Regions from separate parts of the Paenibacillus hubeiensis genome, predicted to be linked through region 2. Evidence: riboswitches for the same ligand, from Rfam matches in the RefSeq annotation. Region 2 holds a riboswitch; each other region holds the start of a gene.
The links. Region 2 has a riboswitch for cyclic di-AMP ahead of RSX24_RS07540 (3D domain-containing protein). Riboswitches for the same ligand answer to the same signal wherever they lie in the genome.
Positions count from the first base shown of each region.

Region 1: it holds a riboswitch for cyclic di-AMP, as region 2 does, so the genes downstream of both, RSX24_RS02720 (C40 family peptidase) here and RSX24_RS07540 (3D domain-containing protein) in region 2, are expected to answer to the same signal.
Region 3: it holds a riboswitch for cyclic di-AMP, as region 2 does, so the genes downstream of both, RSX24_RS06300 (hypothetical protein) here and RSX24_RS07540 (3D domain-containing protein) in region 2, are expected to answer to the same signal.
Region 4: it holds a riboswitch for cyclic di-AMP, as region 2 does, so the genes downstream of both, RSX24_RS30280 (resuscitation-promoting factor) here and RSX24_RS07540 (3D domain-containing protein) in region 2, are expected to answer to the same signal.

Region 1 covers NZ_JAVYAE020000001.1:600,672-604,687, forward strand. Annotated here, with positions in the region: gene RSX24_RS02710 (alkaline phosphatase family protein) at 1-1,225, opposite strand, end outside; tRNA gene RSX24_RS02715 (tRNA-Leu) at 1,519-1,603, opposite strand; cyclic di-AMP (ydaO/yuaA leader) riboswitch at 1,934-2,065, shown strand; gene RSX24_RS02720 (C40 family peptidase) at 2,072-2,536, shown strand; gene RSX24_RS02725 (carboxymuconolactone decarboxylase family protein) at 2,661-2,990, opposite strand; gene RSX24_RS02730 (hypothetical protein) at 3,122-3,340, opposite strand; gene RSX24_RS02735 (hypothetical protein) at 3,484-3,813, opposite strand; gene RSX24_RS02740 (xanthine phosphoribosyltransferase) at 3,911-4,016, opposite strand, start outside.
Region 2 covers NZ_JAVYAE020000002.1:183,318-187,333, forward strand. Annotated here, with positions in the region: gene RSX24_RS07530 (ABC transporter substrate-binding protein/permease) at 1-341, shown strand, start outside; gene RSX24_RS07535 (amino acid ABC transporter ATP-binding protein) at 328-1,050, shown strand; cyclic di-AMP (ydaO/yuaA leader) riboswitch at 1,286-1,481, shown strand; gene RSX24_RS07540 (3D domain-containing protein) at 1,491-2,153, shown strand; gene RSX24_RS07545 (polysaccharide deacetylase family protein) at 2,216-3,031, opposite strand; gene lpdD (prenylated flavin chaperone LpdD) at 3,183-3,551, shown strand; gene RSX24_RS07555 (PspA/IM30 family protein) at 3,656-4,016, shown strand, end outside.
Region 3 covers NZ_JAVYAE020000001.1:1,304,142-1,308,157, reverse strand. Annotated here, with positions in the region: tRNA gene RSX24_RS06310 (tRNA-Leu) at 283-365, shown strand; gene RSX24_RS06305 (glutathione peroxidase) at 567-1,046, opposite strand; cyclic di-AMP (ydaO/yuaA leader) riboswitch at 1,360-1,520, shown strand; gene RSX24_RS06300 (hypothetical protein) at 1,641-2,036, shown strand; gene RSX24_RS06295 (HAD family hydrolase) at 2,259-2,942, shown strand; gene RSX24_RS06290 (Nramp family divalent metal transporter) at 3,049-4,016, opposite strand, start outside.
Region 4 covers NZ_JAVYAE020000022.1:50,066-54,081, reverse strand. Annotated here, with positions in the region: gene RSX24_RS30290 (HD domain-containing protein) at 1-156, shown strand, start outside; gene RSX24_RS30285 (TatD family hydrolase) at 280-1,050, shown strand; cyclic di-AMP (ydaO/yuaA leader) riboswitch at 1,291-1,543, shown strand; gene RSX24_RS30280 (resuscitation-promoting factor) at 1,811-2,998, shown strand; gene rnmV (ribonuclease M5) at 3,149-3,694, shown strand; gene rsmA (16S rRNA (adenine(1518)-N(6)/adenine(1519)-N(6))-dimethyltransferase RsmA) at 3,700-4,016, shown strand, end outside.

The DNA.
Region 1 (4,016 bases), on a different contig from region 2:
CTTTAAATTTGATCTGTTTGCCTGTTGCCCCCTGAATGGCGTATATCCATTCCTGGTCTTTCCAGGAAACGAAATCGATGCGCGGATCGCTCTTCAATACATTTGCCGTGTCTCTCAGGGATCGATCCGCTTTCAATGAATATACATAGGCCATCGTTTCATTGACGGCGAGCACGATATCCGTATCTTCCGATACGGCTTCACCCGGACGCAAAATGGTGGCATCTCCGAGCAAAGAGGGCAGATCAATGACCGGATTTTGCTTGGCAGGCAAAATCTGTGTCATTCCGCTGTCGCCTGCAATGACAAAAACGGCCTCTTTCAAGGCTTTCTCCGGAGAACCGAATGTTTCCAATACAGATTGAAGCTGCTGATCCAACTTTTTGACTCCACGAAGTCCAGTGGGACCTTTTTTATGCAACTCCCGGTCCAAGTCCGGCAAATAAACAAACAAAAAATCCGGCAATGTATTGGAGTGAATCAAATATTTTACGGCTTCAATAGCGAAGTCATTATGGATGCCCAACCGATTCGTTACACCGTCCGGCAAGTTTTTTATCCCCTGAAACGGATTAGACAACGAACCCAGGGACAACAGGTCCGGCCCTTTCACATGAATCTCTTTCGGTAAAGAAGCAGGACCTTGAATCCAATCGGGTATCGACAACTTATGATCGGACGCCCCCCTGTAAATCAGGCCGTTGATCGAACCAGACTTAAACCCTTGCCGGGCTAAGTCCTCATAGATCGTAGGCAAATCCTTGCTCAAATGACTCCCGTTCAAATGGATCAGCGCATCAGCAAGTACCCGATTCACTCCGAGCCTGAGCACTTCCATCGGTCCGGTTCCATAGTTGATCATTCTCTTGGTTTCCGCAGAGTACCACGTCAGACCTGGCACACGGTGAATGTCCGGATACGCACCGGTAAGCAATGAGCTGTCGATCGTGACGGACATCGTGGGAAAGGAACTGACCAGGTTTTTATAATATTGTCCGTGTTCGATCAGAAATTTTAATGTCGGAAGCTCCTGCTTGCCGATTCCTTGGTCAATCGCCTGAACCATCAAAGAGTCTACCATCAGGAAAATGACTTTCTTCGCATTTTCTCCACTGGCGGAATTTATTCGCATCAAATCCTGTTCTTTGGGTTTCGAGTTCTGGCATCCGATCAGCATGATCGATATAAGGATCACAGGCCACATTCGAATCCCTTTTTTCTTCATAACGGTTCACCCCTTTATGTACATTGTGTCTTGAAATCTAGGGGGTATCCGAGGTTATTTTTTCCATTATGAACATAACCAAGATGACAATTACATCCGTTCCGTGAAAAGTATGGCTGGATTCAGCACAAATACAGCGTCTCGCGGCAAATCTCTCCCGCCGCACTGGACGAAATGATGGCCAATGGCAAGCCGGTACAGCGTGACCGCGTTACACAGGCGTTCCTATAGATGAAAAAAGCTCCTGAATCTCCAAATAAGGAAATTCAAGAGCTTTCTTATGGTTATATTGATGCGGTCGAGAGGACTCGAACCTCCACGGGGGGTTAGCCCACACGGACCTGAACCGTGCGCGTCTGCCAATTCCGCCACGACCGCATATGTGGTATATCTCCGGAAATATCACGGCGACAAGGAAGAATATATCATAGAAACCGAAACTCTGTCAACACATTAACAGCCATGATGAACAGCAAAATGACGCGAAAGGAAATGGATGCTGTAGTCAGGCGACAAACTATTTATTTGTCCATTCCATTAGCTGTTGAAACGGTGGTTACTTTTTTGTAACCGAAAAACGACAGCTTTTTCGCAATTTGAGCATAAAAAATGAGAATTCCGTTAACATGGCGGTGCAGATAACCGTTTCAGAACGATTTGACAATTTCGTATTTATGCAATATCATTTCAAATGGTTACAAAATATTCATTATTCATGTGCCGAGTTTCATTAGTGAAAACGGGGGAACCATACCGGGTGAATTATTCCGATACATAGGAAATATAGGGAACCTTCTACCGAACCCTTAGCTAACTCCGTAGGCATCGAAGGGAGAACATAACATTTTGAAAAAGCTTATCCTGTCCTTATTCGGCGCAGCCGTTTTATTTACTTCCGGTGCAACAGCAACCGAAGCAAGCAGCATCAATACCGTAGTCAACAGCATGACTGGCATTCCGTACAAGTGGGGCGGCACAACAATGGCCGGCTTCGATTGTTCCGGATTTATGAGATACCTGTTTAACAAATACAGCATCGAGCTGCCGCGTACCTCGCAGGCACAAGCCAAGGCTGGCACCGCTGTTTCCAAAGCCAACCTTCGCACAGGCGACCTTGTATTTTTCAATACCACTGGAAAAGGCATCTCTCATACAGGCGTGTATATCGGTGGAGGCAACTTCGCCCATGCTTCAAGCAGCAAAGGCGTCAGCATCACCAAATTGTCCAATCCTTATTTCAGCGACCGCTACGTCACTGCACGCCGTGTAACCGGCGAATTCATGTATAACAAAATGCTTGGAAAAATTTAAACGATACCGCACTTGTTCATCCAGATCACTTGAGAAACATTGTACTCTAACCAAGAATGCCAAAAAAACCAGACAGGGCTCGAGCCTTGTCTGGTCTTTTTGGTGCAAATATGGGCTTATCGGATTAATGCAGCGCCTTCTGAACCCTAAGAGCCCCCTGAGACAGGGCGTGTCCGCCTCCAACGGCTCCGGCGACGGCAACGGCCTCCAGTATTTCCTGATCGGAAGCTCCCTTGGCACGGGCCTCCTGCACGTGGTAGAGCGTGCACACTTCATTATTCGCAAACAATCCGATGCCCAGCGCGATTAATTGTTTCGTTTTGGCGTCGATGGCGCCTGGCTGAAAACACTCGCCCGTAAATTCGTGATAGGACTTGACCACGCCGGGAAGCAAACCTTCCAATTCGCCAATCTGATCCTTGTACGCATGGACTTTATCGTTCATCAGTGTCATGTTGCAATCATCCCCTCACAGATAGGTTCCAGTCACTCACCGACCTTATCCTGTCTCCCGGAGCAGACAACTATGCCCAAACGTCCATGGTAAATCCAGTTAACCTCAGGAATAATCCTGATGGCAGACCGCTACTCCTTCAGCGGGCTTCGACGGGGTTCGCTGAAACGTTGGAAGCTGTAACGGCGATCCAGCTTGACCACTCGCCGATTTTGACGGCGAATGAGAACCTGCTCATCGTCCCACGCAACGACAATGCCTTTCACGTCGTTGGATTCCAACTCGTCGCGCACCACCCTCACTTTTTCTCCCGACAAGCGGAGCGCATTCAATTCTTCATCGCTAATCATGATTCATGGCCTCGACTTTCTATAAAATGATGGTCTGTATCTGTGCTAAACGGCAACGTGCTACAAAAAGAGACCTAAATGAAATTCATTTAGGTCTCGCGTGACTGCTGCCGTGTCATTCCTAAGTGGTTCCCTACTGAAAATTATCGCTGAGCGTGCTCTTTGCTGTCGTTCTTCTCAAACCAGAAATCAAGCACCTTGGCGGACATCACGCGTGATTCCAGGTACTCCACTTGATGCGGCGTAAATTGTTCTTTCCAAGAGAAGGACAACTCTTCGCACAAGCCCACGATCGTCAGCAGCTCTGACCAGGCAACGTAGCGTTTGTACCAGAAAAACTGCGGATGTTCAATCATATAGGGATAAAGGTCATCAAATTCCGTATGTTTACAATCCAGGGCACGTTCAAAATGAACTTTTGATTCAGCCAGCTTATCCATAAAAAACTGTTCTGTTGCCGGTTGGTTTCCCATGGTGTTGCCTCCTCTCCCTAACATAACCCCATTATAAAACAAATGCACGGTCATGCAAAGGTATAGTTAAGAAAAAATGAGTCTTTCCTTCGAATGGTCAACATTCCGAATCGTCAAACTGCACGGTACCGTTCTCCAGGGAACGGATCCGAACCAACGCTTCCACCGGAACGCCCAACTCGCGAATGGTGCGTGCGCCGGCC
Region 2 (4,016 bases):
GCGCAGGTATTCAAGGCGTGGACCGCGGACAGATGGAAGCGGCTCGGTCTTTGGGGATGGGCAAAGCTGCAGCGATGCGCTTTATTGTCCTGCCGCAGGCCTTCAAAGCGGTCCTTCCGGCGATCGGTAACGAGTTCGTTACCATTATCAAGGAATCGTCCATCATTTCGGTGATCGGTATGGTCGATATCATGTATCAGGCCAGCGTGGTCAAAAACATTACGTATCAGGGCTTGAATCCATTCCTGATCGCCGCAGCCATTTACTTCGTGCTGACATTCATTTTGTCCAAGCTGTTGGGACGACTGGAAAGGAAGTTGAGTGCAAGTGATCGACGTTAAACAACTGCATAAATCTTACGGAAAAAACGAAGTGCTGAAAGGCATCGACGTAACGATCGGAAAAGGAGAAGTCGTGGTGGTCATCGGACCTTCGGGCTCGGGGAAAAGTACGTTTTTGCGCTGCTTGAACCTGCTGGAGCAACCGACTTCAGGTGAAATCAATTTTGAAGGGGTATCCATCACCGACCCTAAACACAACATTAACGCAACCCGTGAAAAAATGGGCATGGTCTTCCAGCATTTTAATCTGTTTCCGCACAAAACGGTGCTGCAGAACGTGACAATCGCCCCGATCAAGGTGAAGAAACAATCCGTCCAGGAAGCAACCAAGATTGCGGAGGATTTGCTGAGAACGGTGGGCCTTTACGACAAAAAGAATGCTTATCCAAGCCAATTGTCAGGCGGACAGAAGCAGCGTATCGCCATTGCCCGGGCGCTCGCCATGCAGCCGCACGTTATGCTGTTCGATGAGCCGACCTCCGCGCTTGATCCGGAAATGGTCGGCGAGGTGCTGGATGTCATGAAACGTCTTGCCGAAGGCGGCATGACCATGGTCATCGTAACCCATGAGATGGGCTTTGCCCGCGAAGTTGGGGATCGCATTTTGTTCATGGACGGCGGAGTGATCGTAGAAGACGGAACGCCTTCAGAAGTGTTCGGTGCACCCAAACATGCACGTACCCGCGATTTTTTGGCAAAGGTTCTTTAGCCGATCATTGGAGTATCAAGATAAACCATGCCTGCTGTTTAAGGAGGCATGGTTTTTTGCTTGGATTGGTGCGCTATGGATTGAAAAAGTAACTTTTCTGTTACCATCTATGCGGGAACGAGCGACCATTCGAAACCCCGGATTCCCATGAAACAATGGACATACGCTGAATTACAAGGGGAAGCGACCGCAGATTGGTAACAATTACTAGGCACCATGGTTACAATATTGTGATATATTAGTCGTGCCGAAACTTTCTTAACGGAAGGTGCGGGGGAAGTAATGATGCAGTAGAGGGGCAGTCGCATCCTTGCAGCTGCTTGGGGTGAATTAGGGCGTACATAAGCAATACGTGTAAATCTATACCTATAGGGTGGTCTCCTCCATCCGAATCCGACAACTAACTTCGCAGGCATAATAAGGGAGGTAGACTTAATTCGATGAAACGCATCGTCAAAACTGCAACAGCCATGTTAGCAGCAGCCGTATTGATCCAGGCTGTCCCGGCTCACGCTGATTCCGTCCATGTGGCCAAAGAAGGAGATACCTTTTATACGCTTTCCAAGAAATACAACATTGCTCTCGACACGTTGATGAAGGCAAATACGGGCATCTCCGCGTACAATATCTATGACGGGGTGAAAATCAACATTCCGGGCAAAACAAGCACCGCATCCGCTGCAGCTTCAACATCGAAAGTTCAGGCCAATGCAGTAACTGCTGCCAGTCTGGACGTAAACAATGAAGACAAAGTCGTAGAGGCGTGGGGCAAGACGTTTGATTACAGCAAGACATTGAACGTTGTCGCTACAGGGTATTCGGCGGACCCTTCCGAGAACGGGAAGTGGGGATCTGTTGATTATTTCGGCAACGACCTTGAGCTCGGTACCATCGCGGTAGATCCTAAGATCATCCCGCTCGGAACCAAAGTGTTGGTGACTGGACACAGCCATCCGGGATTGCCTAAACAGGCTTTTGTGGCTACGGCGCGTGATACGGGTTCTGCCATCAAAGGAAACCGCATTGATATTTTCATCCCCGGAAGCAAACAATCCGTAAGTTCATTCGGGTTTCAGGACGTGAAACTCTTTATTTTGAAATAAATCGACGATGGTGTTCGTTCAATCACGAAGCGTGAGTGAAGCGAACACCTTTTTGCATCCAGTCATTTTACGGTTTTTCTGTTTTTGGGCATTTGCAGCATTTCATCTAAAGTGACCAATTTGTATCCTCTTTTTTGCAGCTCCGTGATCACCTCCGGCAATGCCTCTACCGTCCCGCTGAGATTGGTCCCGACGCCGCCACCGGCATGTTGAAGAATAATGGAGCCGGGTTTGACGGCAGATAATATGTTTTCTTTGACCTTTTCTTTGGGGATGCCCTTCCAATCCAATGAATCCACGTTCCAGTTTACGATGCTGTAGTGGTTCCTTGCTGCCCATTTGAGCTGCTCTTCATTAATATCCCCGTACGGAGGACGAATCATTTTTGGAGTATATCCTGTCAGTCTCTGTATGATTTCCCCGGTTCGCAAAATCTGTTTGCGGAATGCGCTCATGGACAATTTGCTAAATTGGGGGTGATTGTAACTGTGATTGCCGACGACATGCCCTTCTTTCACGATGCGTTTGACCAGGTCAGGATGTTTCTCAGCACGGTTGCCTACGATGAAAAAAGTAGCCCGTACATGATGTTCTTTTAAAACATCCAACACTTGAGGCGTGAATCGAGGATCAGGCACATCGTCAAAAGTTAAAGCGACCCGTTTGGTCGACGGACCGTTGGTCTTGAAAGTATCTGCATATTTTCGCCGAAGCTGTCCCAATGTCAGCTGTTCTTCCTCCGATGAATGGATGGTTTCCTTGGACTCCCTTTCAGGAACCGAATGATTTCCCATTGCCTCAGCAGGCCGCAAAGGAGAGAAACTAACGCACAGCAGTATGCAGACGATCCCAATGGCCACGTTGAGGCGAACACGCATGACAGCAGCCTCCTTTCAAGAATGCGTTCTTTTTTGGTATTCCCGGGATCGCAATGGTTTATGCGGGATGTGAAGTGTTTCATTGTCTTTGCGACGAATGAGGCTCATAATTCCAGCAAATACATAAAACATGAAGGTTGGGTGGACGCAGATGAATGAGTTCGATTTGAAAACGATGAAGCTTCAAGCAATTCAAACCGGGGATGACCGCGTATTATTGGTGACAGGAGGAAAAGCGCATATCGGTGCAGTCGCCACATATTATCCGGATGGGGAACGCATTAACGGTTCGGTCATGCACATTCCGGGGCATAAGGAACAGGAACTGTGCGAGCGCCTTGCCCGTAAAGCGGCGCAGCATCTCAGAACGACCGTAACCGTCATTATGGGCATTCATTACAATGGCATTACGCGCATGCAAATCGACGAAATTGTGCAGACTGCGGAAAGGCTGCTTGATGAACATTTAAACCCGTCCGAACATACGAATGGTTTGGTGAACGATGCCGTTCAATCCTAAAACGGCAGTTCACAAATTTTTGATTGAAAATTGAAACGGACAGACGATTGCGACGTATGTATAATTATATACAGGGTTGTATTATCGACTAGGAGGAAAATTAAATGTCCATTTTCAAACGATTGCGTGATTTAACGATGTCAAACATTAACGCTATTATCGACAAGGCAGAAGATCCAATCAAAATGACGGACCAATATATCCGGGACATGCAAGAGGATCTGGAGGATGCGGAGAAAGCCGTTGCAGCCCAGATCGCCATCGAGAAAAAATTCAAACAGCTTTATGAAGAACAGGAAGCGCTCGTAAAAAAACGCGAGGAACAAGCTCATACCGCTGCACGCGCCCAGAACGTAGACCTGGCCCGGCGGGCGCTTGAAGAGAAAAAAGCCGCTGAAGAAAAAATGGCCGAATACAAAGTCAGCTACGACCAGAACAAGGCGGCAGCCGACAATCTGCGCGGCA
Region 3 (4,016 bases), on a different contig from region 2:
CAAATGTCTGCGTTTTGTCAATGGTAAGCTGTATTTTTGATTTGTGAAATAAAATATGTTATTTTATTATCCTTACCGTGTTAATATTATGTTATGTAATTGTTCGGAATTGCTTCAGAACCGAAAATAAAATGATGGCGAAATGTTCAAATCAGATACCATCTTATGCAATATGATGTTGGAAAATGACGATACATTCGGCACCAAAATTTAATGTTAAAAATAGCTTTACTTTTCCTTTGAAACCCTGTATAATCATTTTTGTTGCCGCTAATACGACATGCGGTCGTGGTGGAATGGCAGACACGCTATCTTGAGGGGGTAGTGGGCGTACGCCCGTGGAGGTTCGAGTCCTCTCGACCGCATTATAATGAAGTAGAACAAAAGAAGCATTCCGATCATCGGAATGCTTCTTTTTTTTGTTTTCTGCAAAAAGGCATAAAAAAGCCGTGCTGCATCACCGATTTTTCGAAAAGCCTTTCCGGGCTGCAACACGGTTCTTCAAGGGGATGACCTTATGAAAAATGAATGCATCGTGACATCAATCCATCTCTGTTGAAATGTTGTTATTGATGCAGCAGCTCCGCAATATCGGCTTCAATCTGATCAGGCGTCGTTTGGGGAGCATAACGTTTGAGCACGCGGCCGTCCCGGTCGACCAGAAATTTAGTGAAATTCCATTTGATGGCCTTCGATCCTAGCAGGCCTGGCGCTTCTTTGGTCAAATGCTGAAAAAGAGGGTGGGCGCTGCTGCCGTTCACGTCGATCTTCTCGAACATCGGGAAGCTGACGCCATAGTTCATCTGGCAAAATTCGGCGATGTCGTCGGAAGAGCCCTTTTCCTGAGCAAACTGGTTGCTTGGAAACCCCAATACTTCGAAATCGCTGTTCTGGAACTTGTCATACAGCTTTTGCAAGCCTTCGTATTGCGGGGTTAGGCCGCATTTGCTCGCAGTGTTGACGATCAGCAGGACCTTGTTGCGGTATTGGGACATTTCGACTTCCTGGCCACGAAGCGTGTTCACTTTGTAATCGTAGATGGACATAATATTCGCCTCCAAATGAGTAGTATCGATGCGGTGATCTTTTTATATCTCTATTATATTTGATGCAATTAATTAATGCAAAATTATAATTGGAATCATTTGGGATGCCAGTGTCTTGTTTCTTCCTTTCCGTTATCATGTGGAATTTCTACCAGAGCGAGAATTAGATAGTTTAAACGAGAAAGGTGGAGATTAGTATATATGTAAGCGATCTCATTAAAGCAAAGTGCCATAAATCCGCCTTTTCGGAGAGCTGCACCGACTTTACACCGACTTGTCAGGGGTGTATGATTCATATCGATAACATGAACGATGTTTTTAATCGCTGAGTTTCCGTTCCGGTCGGAATGGAAAACGGGGGAACCAATCGGATGCGATGCATCTATGGGGTGAATTTTCCGGCTATGCCGGAAATAGGGCGACTCTCGCGCCCGAATCCGTCAGCTAACCTCGTAAGCGTTAAAGGGAGAGGCAACAAGCCGTACGTTATTCGTGGCGAATGTTATTTGTCATGGATTGAAGAAGCGTTCGGGCGGCCTTGGTCCCCCACGCTTCTTTTTTGTTGTCTTTTCACGTCAGAGGGAGGAACGAATAATGGATAACGAGATGGTTTTGGTCACGGCCCCGAATGAAGCAGGGCGCAAATTTGTGAAGCTGTTGATGTACAAAAAGGTACCTTTTGCCGTGCTGACAAACAGTGCGGGCGAAGAACGCAAATTGCGGCGGATCGGCGTAGAGAACGTCATTCGCATGAATACGGCATCGGCGCAAAAGTGGTTTCTGCCGCAGGGAAATGTGGGCAATGTTTTTATTTTTGAGAACAGCCTTAATCTCACCTGCCGCTATCTGCAAATCTGCAGATCGTGGACATCCAAGACGTTGTGCGTCATTACGGAACAGAGCCATCCCAAAGGCATTTATCGCGGTATGGGTGCCGATCGGATCGTGTATTCGATGAATGGAGAGGTCGGATTTCTGCTCAACGGATAAGGGCGGGCTGTTGGTGATTGATCCGATGTTGGGCGGCTGTTATAATTAGCTTAATTATATGTGTGAAAAACCAAGAAGACTCTTTCTGGATACGGGTCTTCTTTTTTTAATGTTGGAAGACGGGCCTGAAAACAGCGACCTTTTGAATGGTAAAAGATTCGCGGGATGAGGCTCGCGTTGATGATTGGGAGGATGCGTTCAAGGTGAGCAAGGAGGAGTAACGTGCCGGATATTGGTGGTATCAAATGGTTGTTTTTTGATGTTGGGGATACGTTGGTGGATGAGTGGGAGCCGGTGGACGACATCATCGGCCAGTTTGTGCGGGAAGCCCGAATGCTCGGGTATCATGTGAACATCGAAAAGGTGCGCGAGATCTTTGTCGAATGTTACAGCAAGTACGAGCAGTGGCCGATGCGGGTAGCTATTCGTACCTTGATCGATCATGAGGAGCACCGGGCACGGATTCAGGAAAAACTGAAGTTCCGGAAGGAGCTGGAGCATCCTTTTGCTGCTGCGGAGCGTGTGCTGCATGCGTTATCCGGCCGTTATCGGATCGGCATCATTGCCAATCAAAGCCTGGGCACGGAAGAGCGGCTTGAAAGGTATGGCTTGCGCAAATACGTGGACGTCCTGGCATGCTCGGCAGAAGAGGGCGTATCCAAACCGGATCCCGGATTATACGCGGTAGCGTTGAAGCAGGCGGAATGCGAGCCTGATGAGGCTGTTATGATTGGGGACCGAATCGATAACGACATCGTTCCGGCAAGCAAACTGGGCATGCGCACTGTACGCATATTGCAAGGTTACGGAAGGTTTCAGCCTGAACGCTCGGCGGACGAGCAGCCGGACTGGACGGTTGAATCGCTGGAGCAGCTGCTGCCGCTGTTTTTGCCTGGCGAGGATTAGGTTTCATTAATAGTTACATTATAATGCTGTGTTCATCCTCCGTTTCATCGAAGAAAAGGCTGATCGTGCAGGCACTCCGGTGCTTGCGACGATCAGCCTTATTTTTTTAGAGGAGTGCGAAAGTCTGGATAATGAGGTACACGTTCAGGACGACGATGATACCAGCAATAAACCAGGATGCTATTTTCAGCCATGATTTGTTGGCAAACTCGCCCATGCTTTTTTTATCGCTCGTAAACATGACCAGCGGGATGACGGCAAACGGCAGCTGCAAAGACAAAATGACCTGGCTCAGAATGAGCAGTTCCTCGGTACCGTGTTCGCCGGCAATGGCGGTAACGATGACGGCCGGGATGATGGCAATAAGCCGTGTAACCAGCCTGCGCAGCCAGGCGGGAATCCGGATGTTCAGGAAACCTTCCATGACGATCTGTCCGGACAGGGTTCCTGTCAGCGTGGAATTCTGGCCGGAAGCAAGCAGGGCAACGCCGAACAGAACGCTTGCGATCGTTGTGCCCAGCAGCGGCGTCAGCAGGTGATAGGCATCGGCGATTTCGGCGACCTGCGTCATGCCTGCACTGTGGAAAACGGCCGCCGACACGATCAAAATGGCGGCATTGATGAACAGGGCCAGCGTCAAAGCGATCGTGGAATCCATGGTGGAGTAACGGATTGCTTCTCTTTTGCCACGGGATGTCTGCTCGATCTGGCGGGTCTGTACGATGGACGAATGCAGATACAGGTTATGGGGCATAACGGTAGCCCCGATGATGCCGATCGCGATGTATAACATGGCTGGGTTTTGCAAAATTTCCGCGCTGGGTACAAAGCCGTGCAGCACTCCGCCCATGTCCGGTTTGGCGAGAAACAGATCGATGCCGAAACAGAGGGCAATGGTGGCCATCAGCACGATGACGAGCGTTTCAAGGGCCCGAAAACCTTTGTTTTGCAAAAGCAGGACCAGCAGCACGTCCACTGCGGTAATGATGACGCCATACAGCATCGGAATGTTAAACAACAGTTTCAGGGCGATGGCCGACCCGATCACTTCGGCGAGATCGGTTGCAGCGATCG
Region 4 (4,016 bases), on a different contig from region 2:
CGCCAAGATAAATTGCATGAATTATCCGAGGTATCCGATATTGTTCGTTCGATTAGCGGCATACAGCGTGGAAAGCATCATCTGTATTATCCGCAGGATAAAGTGGATGCCGTTCTTCACCATCTTCCAGCCCATATACGCCGTTATTTTTCTTGAAGCTGCACTTATTTTTTTTATGATACAGTAATCTGCTTTAATGGAGAGTAAATGTAGATCGACATAATTTTGTAATTCATTATTTTTTTCCGGACAGACCATTAAAGAGAAGGAGATGTAACCATGATGTTATTCGACACTCACACGCACCTGGATGCGCCGCAATTCGACGAGGATAGGGAGGAGGTCATTCAACGTGCTGTCGACGCTGGCGTCGGACGCATGATTAATGTCGGTTTTAATCGGGAAACTATTCCATCCACCATGAAGCTTGCCGAAACGTACGAGTTTATCTACGCCGCGGTCGGATGGCATCCCCAAGATGCCATCACCATGCAGGAGGGCGACCTGGAATGGATCGCTGATTTGTGCAAACACGAAAAAGTCGTAGCCATTGGCGAGATCGGGCTTGACTACTATTGGGACACCTCCCCCAAGGATGTTCAGCATCGCGTTCTTCGCCAGCAGATCGGATTGGCTCGCGAGCTGAAGATGCCTATTGTCATTCATAACCGGGACGCGCATGAAGACATTGTGAGAATTTTGCGTGAAGAGAAGGCGTCAGAGGTCGGCGGTGTGATGCACTCGTTTTCGGGGAGCTGGGAAACGGCAAAACTTTGTCTGGATCTGAACTTTGACCTTTCCTTCGGTGGACCGATCACGTTTAAAAATGCCAAGCAGCCAAAAGAGGTACTCGCCAAGGTGCCGATGGACCGGTTTTATATCGAAACCGACTCCCCTTATCTTACTCCTCATCCATTTCGAGGAAAGAGAAATGAGACGGCTCACGTTCGCCTCGTGGCTGAGGCAGCTGCCGAAATCAAGGGTGTATCGGTCGAGGAAATTGCGGCAATTACAAACAAAAATGCCATGGGACGTTTTGGGATTCGTTGAAAATCGGAGTAATTCAGGTGAAAAAACGAGCTAGACGGAGTGAATTTGCTTTTTGATCCAAATAAACGAAGTTTATTACAATATTTTAACCAAATATTTAGAAAAACGTAGTTGAATGCTGCTTTACAACATGCATCGAAACAGGATATCATCTTTTCAGTGAATTGTTGCGTGGAAAAAGGACAGATGTTCGGGGGATAGCAAAAGGGACTCTTCCTTGAACGCAGCGTTTACTTTCATGAACCAGTCTCGCTGAGTCTCCGAACACGGAGAGCGGGGGAACCAATAGGGCTTGAATATCGGTGAAATTTCCCGATCCGCGTCATTCGCTGACCCAAAAGCAGCGGATGGACTGCGAAGCCGTATTTGATTTCTTCTTTGGGTCTCGGGGTGAATTCAAGGGTATCCGCCATGAGCGGGTGACCGGAGATAGGGCGGCTCTCTTTCGTCCGAACCCGACAGCTAACCTCGCAAGCGGAAAAAGAGAGGTAATCTCGTGCATGAATTTCCGATATTCAAAATCATTCGGAAGCCACGAAAGAGTCCTCTTAGCTCTTTCTTTGGCTTTTTTGTTTTTGAATAAAAGAAATGCGGTCATCATAGAGTTCTTTTTAGGATGACTGATCTCATGTTGCGAAGAAGGGTTCATGGTGCAGAGCCGGTTGTTGTTTTGACCCGTTCTGTAGAAAATTTCGGTATAGTCGCGTCAAAGACATCATGCATTACTTTAGACGGCGGGGCTATGAAGGAGGACGGAGAAGTGGGCGCATTCCAACCAGAGGAGACCCATGAGTCACGATCATCCAGTAAGTCTTACGCGTTGAGGTGGAAGCATGAGAACTTGCGTCAAATTGCGTTGATCGCTATTTTCTCAATCGCACTTACAATCATGATCTTGTTAGTCGTTTATGGTCAGGCCGGAAAACAAATATCACTGGTGATTGACGGCAAATCTCAAGAGGTTGAGACTCGTACAGGATTGCTTCAGGAATTGCTGGATGAGCAATCCATCACGGTAGGGCCTCACGATGAGGTATCCATGCCATTGAACGGGTCCATTACGGATGGCGATCGCATCGTCATCGAGCGTGCTGTTCCAGTTAATGTTACGGCAGACGGAGACACCAAGACTCTGTATACAACGGATGCATCGGTGGAAGAAGCCATTCAAAAGGCGGGCATCACCGTAGGGAATGAAGACAAAATCTATCCAGCCTTGGATACTTCGATCAAGAAAGATATGAAAATTCGCGTAGTGCGGGTAACAAAGCGTACAGTCGACGTTGAACAGCCGATCGCATATAAAGTGGTCAAAACGGCTGACCCGAGCCTGTACAAGGGTGACAATCGAGTCATCGTGAATGGCAAGGAAGGCACATTGGTGCAGCATATCGAAAAGGTATTTCAGGATGGAGAATTGGTCTCCAAAAAAATGGTCGGCAAGACGGTGACTACGAATCGCGTGGATAAAGTCATTGCGGTGGGAACCAAAGCAAAACCGGTTGTCAAGGAAGAGCCTGTGGTTCAAACCGTATCGGCCCAAACTTCGAAAACTAAATCGGCTACAACGGCAAGCTCGACCAAAAAGTCTGCTTCGGGCAGCAAGGTCATCACGGTTTCGGGCACGACGTTCAAATATTCCAAAGTCCTCAAAAACGTAACCATGACGGCGTACTCCGCCGAAGAACCGGGAATCGGAACCAAAACGGCTTCCGGTACGAAGGTAACCGAAGGACGCACCATTGCCGTGGATCCGAAAGTGATTCCGATTGGTTGGTGGGTTTACATCGAAGGCCTCGGCTTCCGTCGCGCAGAGGATACGGGAGGGGCAATCAAAGGAAACAAAATCGATGTTTATTATGATAGCGTGAAGCATGCCCTGAACTTCGGAAGAAAGAAAGGCAAGACGGTATATGTCATCGGTCCGGTGAAGCCGGAACTGAACTAAAATCGTTTTACTTTAAATAGGGAATGCTATAAAATAGTGCATGATTGAATCATGCGGAATATGCGGCAGTGGGAGCAAATGCTTTTCACGTCGTTTGCCAGAGAAGAGGGTCCTCCTCTTCTTTTTGCGTTAGAAAGGGAGAAATCGAACATGATAAAAGAAGTGATCGTGGTGGAAGGCCGTGACGATACGGTAGCGATTCGGCGGGCGGTGGAAGCCGACACGATAGAAACGGGAGGATCCGCCATTAATGATCGCATCCTGAGTCGCATTGCGCTTGCCCAGGAGAGACGGGGAGTCATCGTGCTGACCGACCCGGACCATGCCGGAGAGCGCATTCGCAAAATTATTGCGAATAAGGTGCCAGGCTGCAAGCATGCGTTCATTCCGGAAGCGGATGCTACCCGCAAGGGCGATATTGGCGTGGAGAATGCTTCGCCGGAGGCGATCCGTCTGGCGTTGTCCCGCGTTCATACATCGTATGAAGGGGTTCCTAGCCTGATTGACTGGGAAGATCTGATCGAGGCGGGATTGATCATACATCCCAGGGCTTCCGAACGCCGGATGCAGATGGGCAATCTGCTGGGTATCGGCTATTGCAACGGCAAGCAGTTTCACAAGCGGCTGGGCGTGTTCCAGATTACCCGGGAGGAGTTCCTGGCCGCTCTGGCAAAAATTGAACGTGAAGGAATGTGAGGAGCATGAAGGGCATGGAAGAACGGTTGGAAATTGCTACACCCAAACGCACGAAGGAAATTATCGCTCGACACGGATTTTCCTTCAAAAAAAGTCTGGGCCAAAATTTTCTGATCGATCAGAATATTTTGAATAAAATCGTAGACGCTGCCGATCTGGACGAGTCCAAGGGTGCATTGGAGATCGGTCCCGGCATTGGGGCATTGACAGAACGCCTGGCTCGCGTAGCGGGGACTGTAACAGCCGTAGAGATTGACCAGCGGCTGCTGCCGATTCTAGACGAGGTTATGGAGCCGTATTCCAACGTAAGAGTGCAGCATGG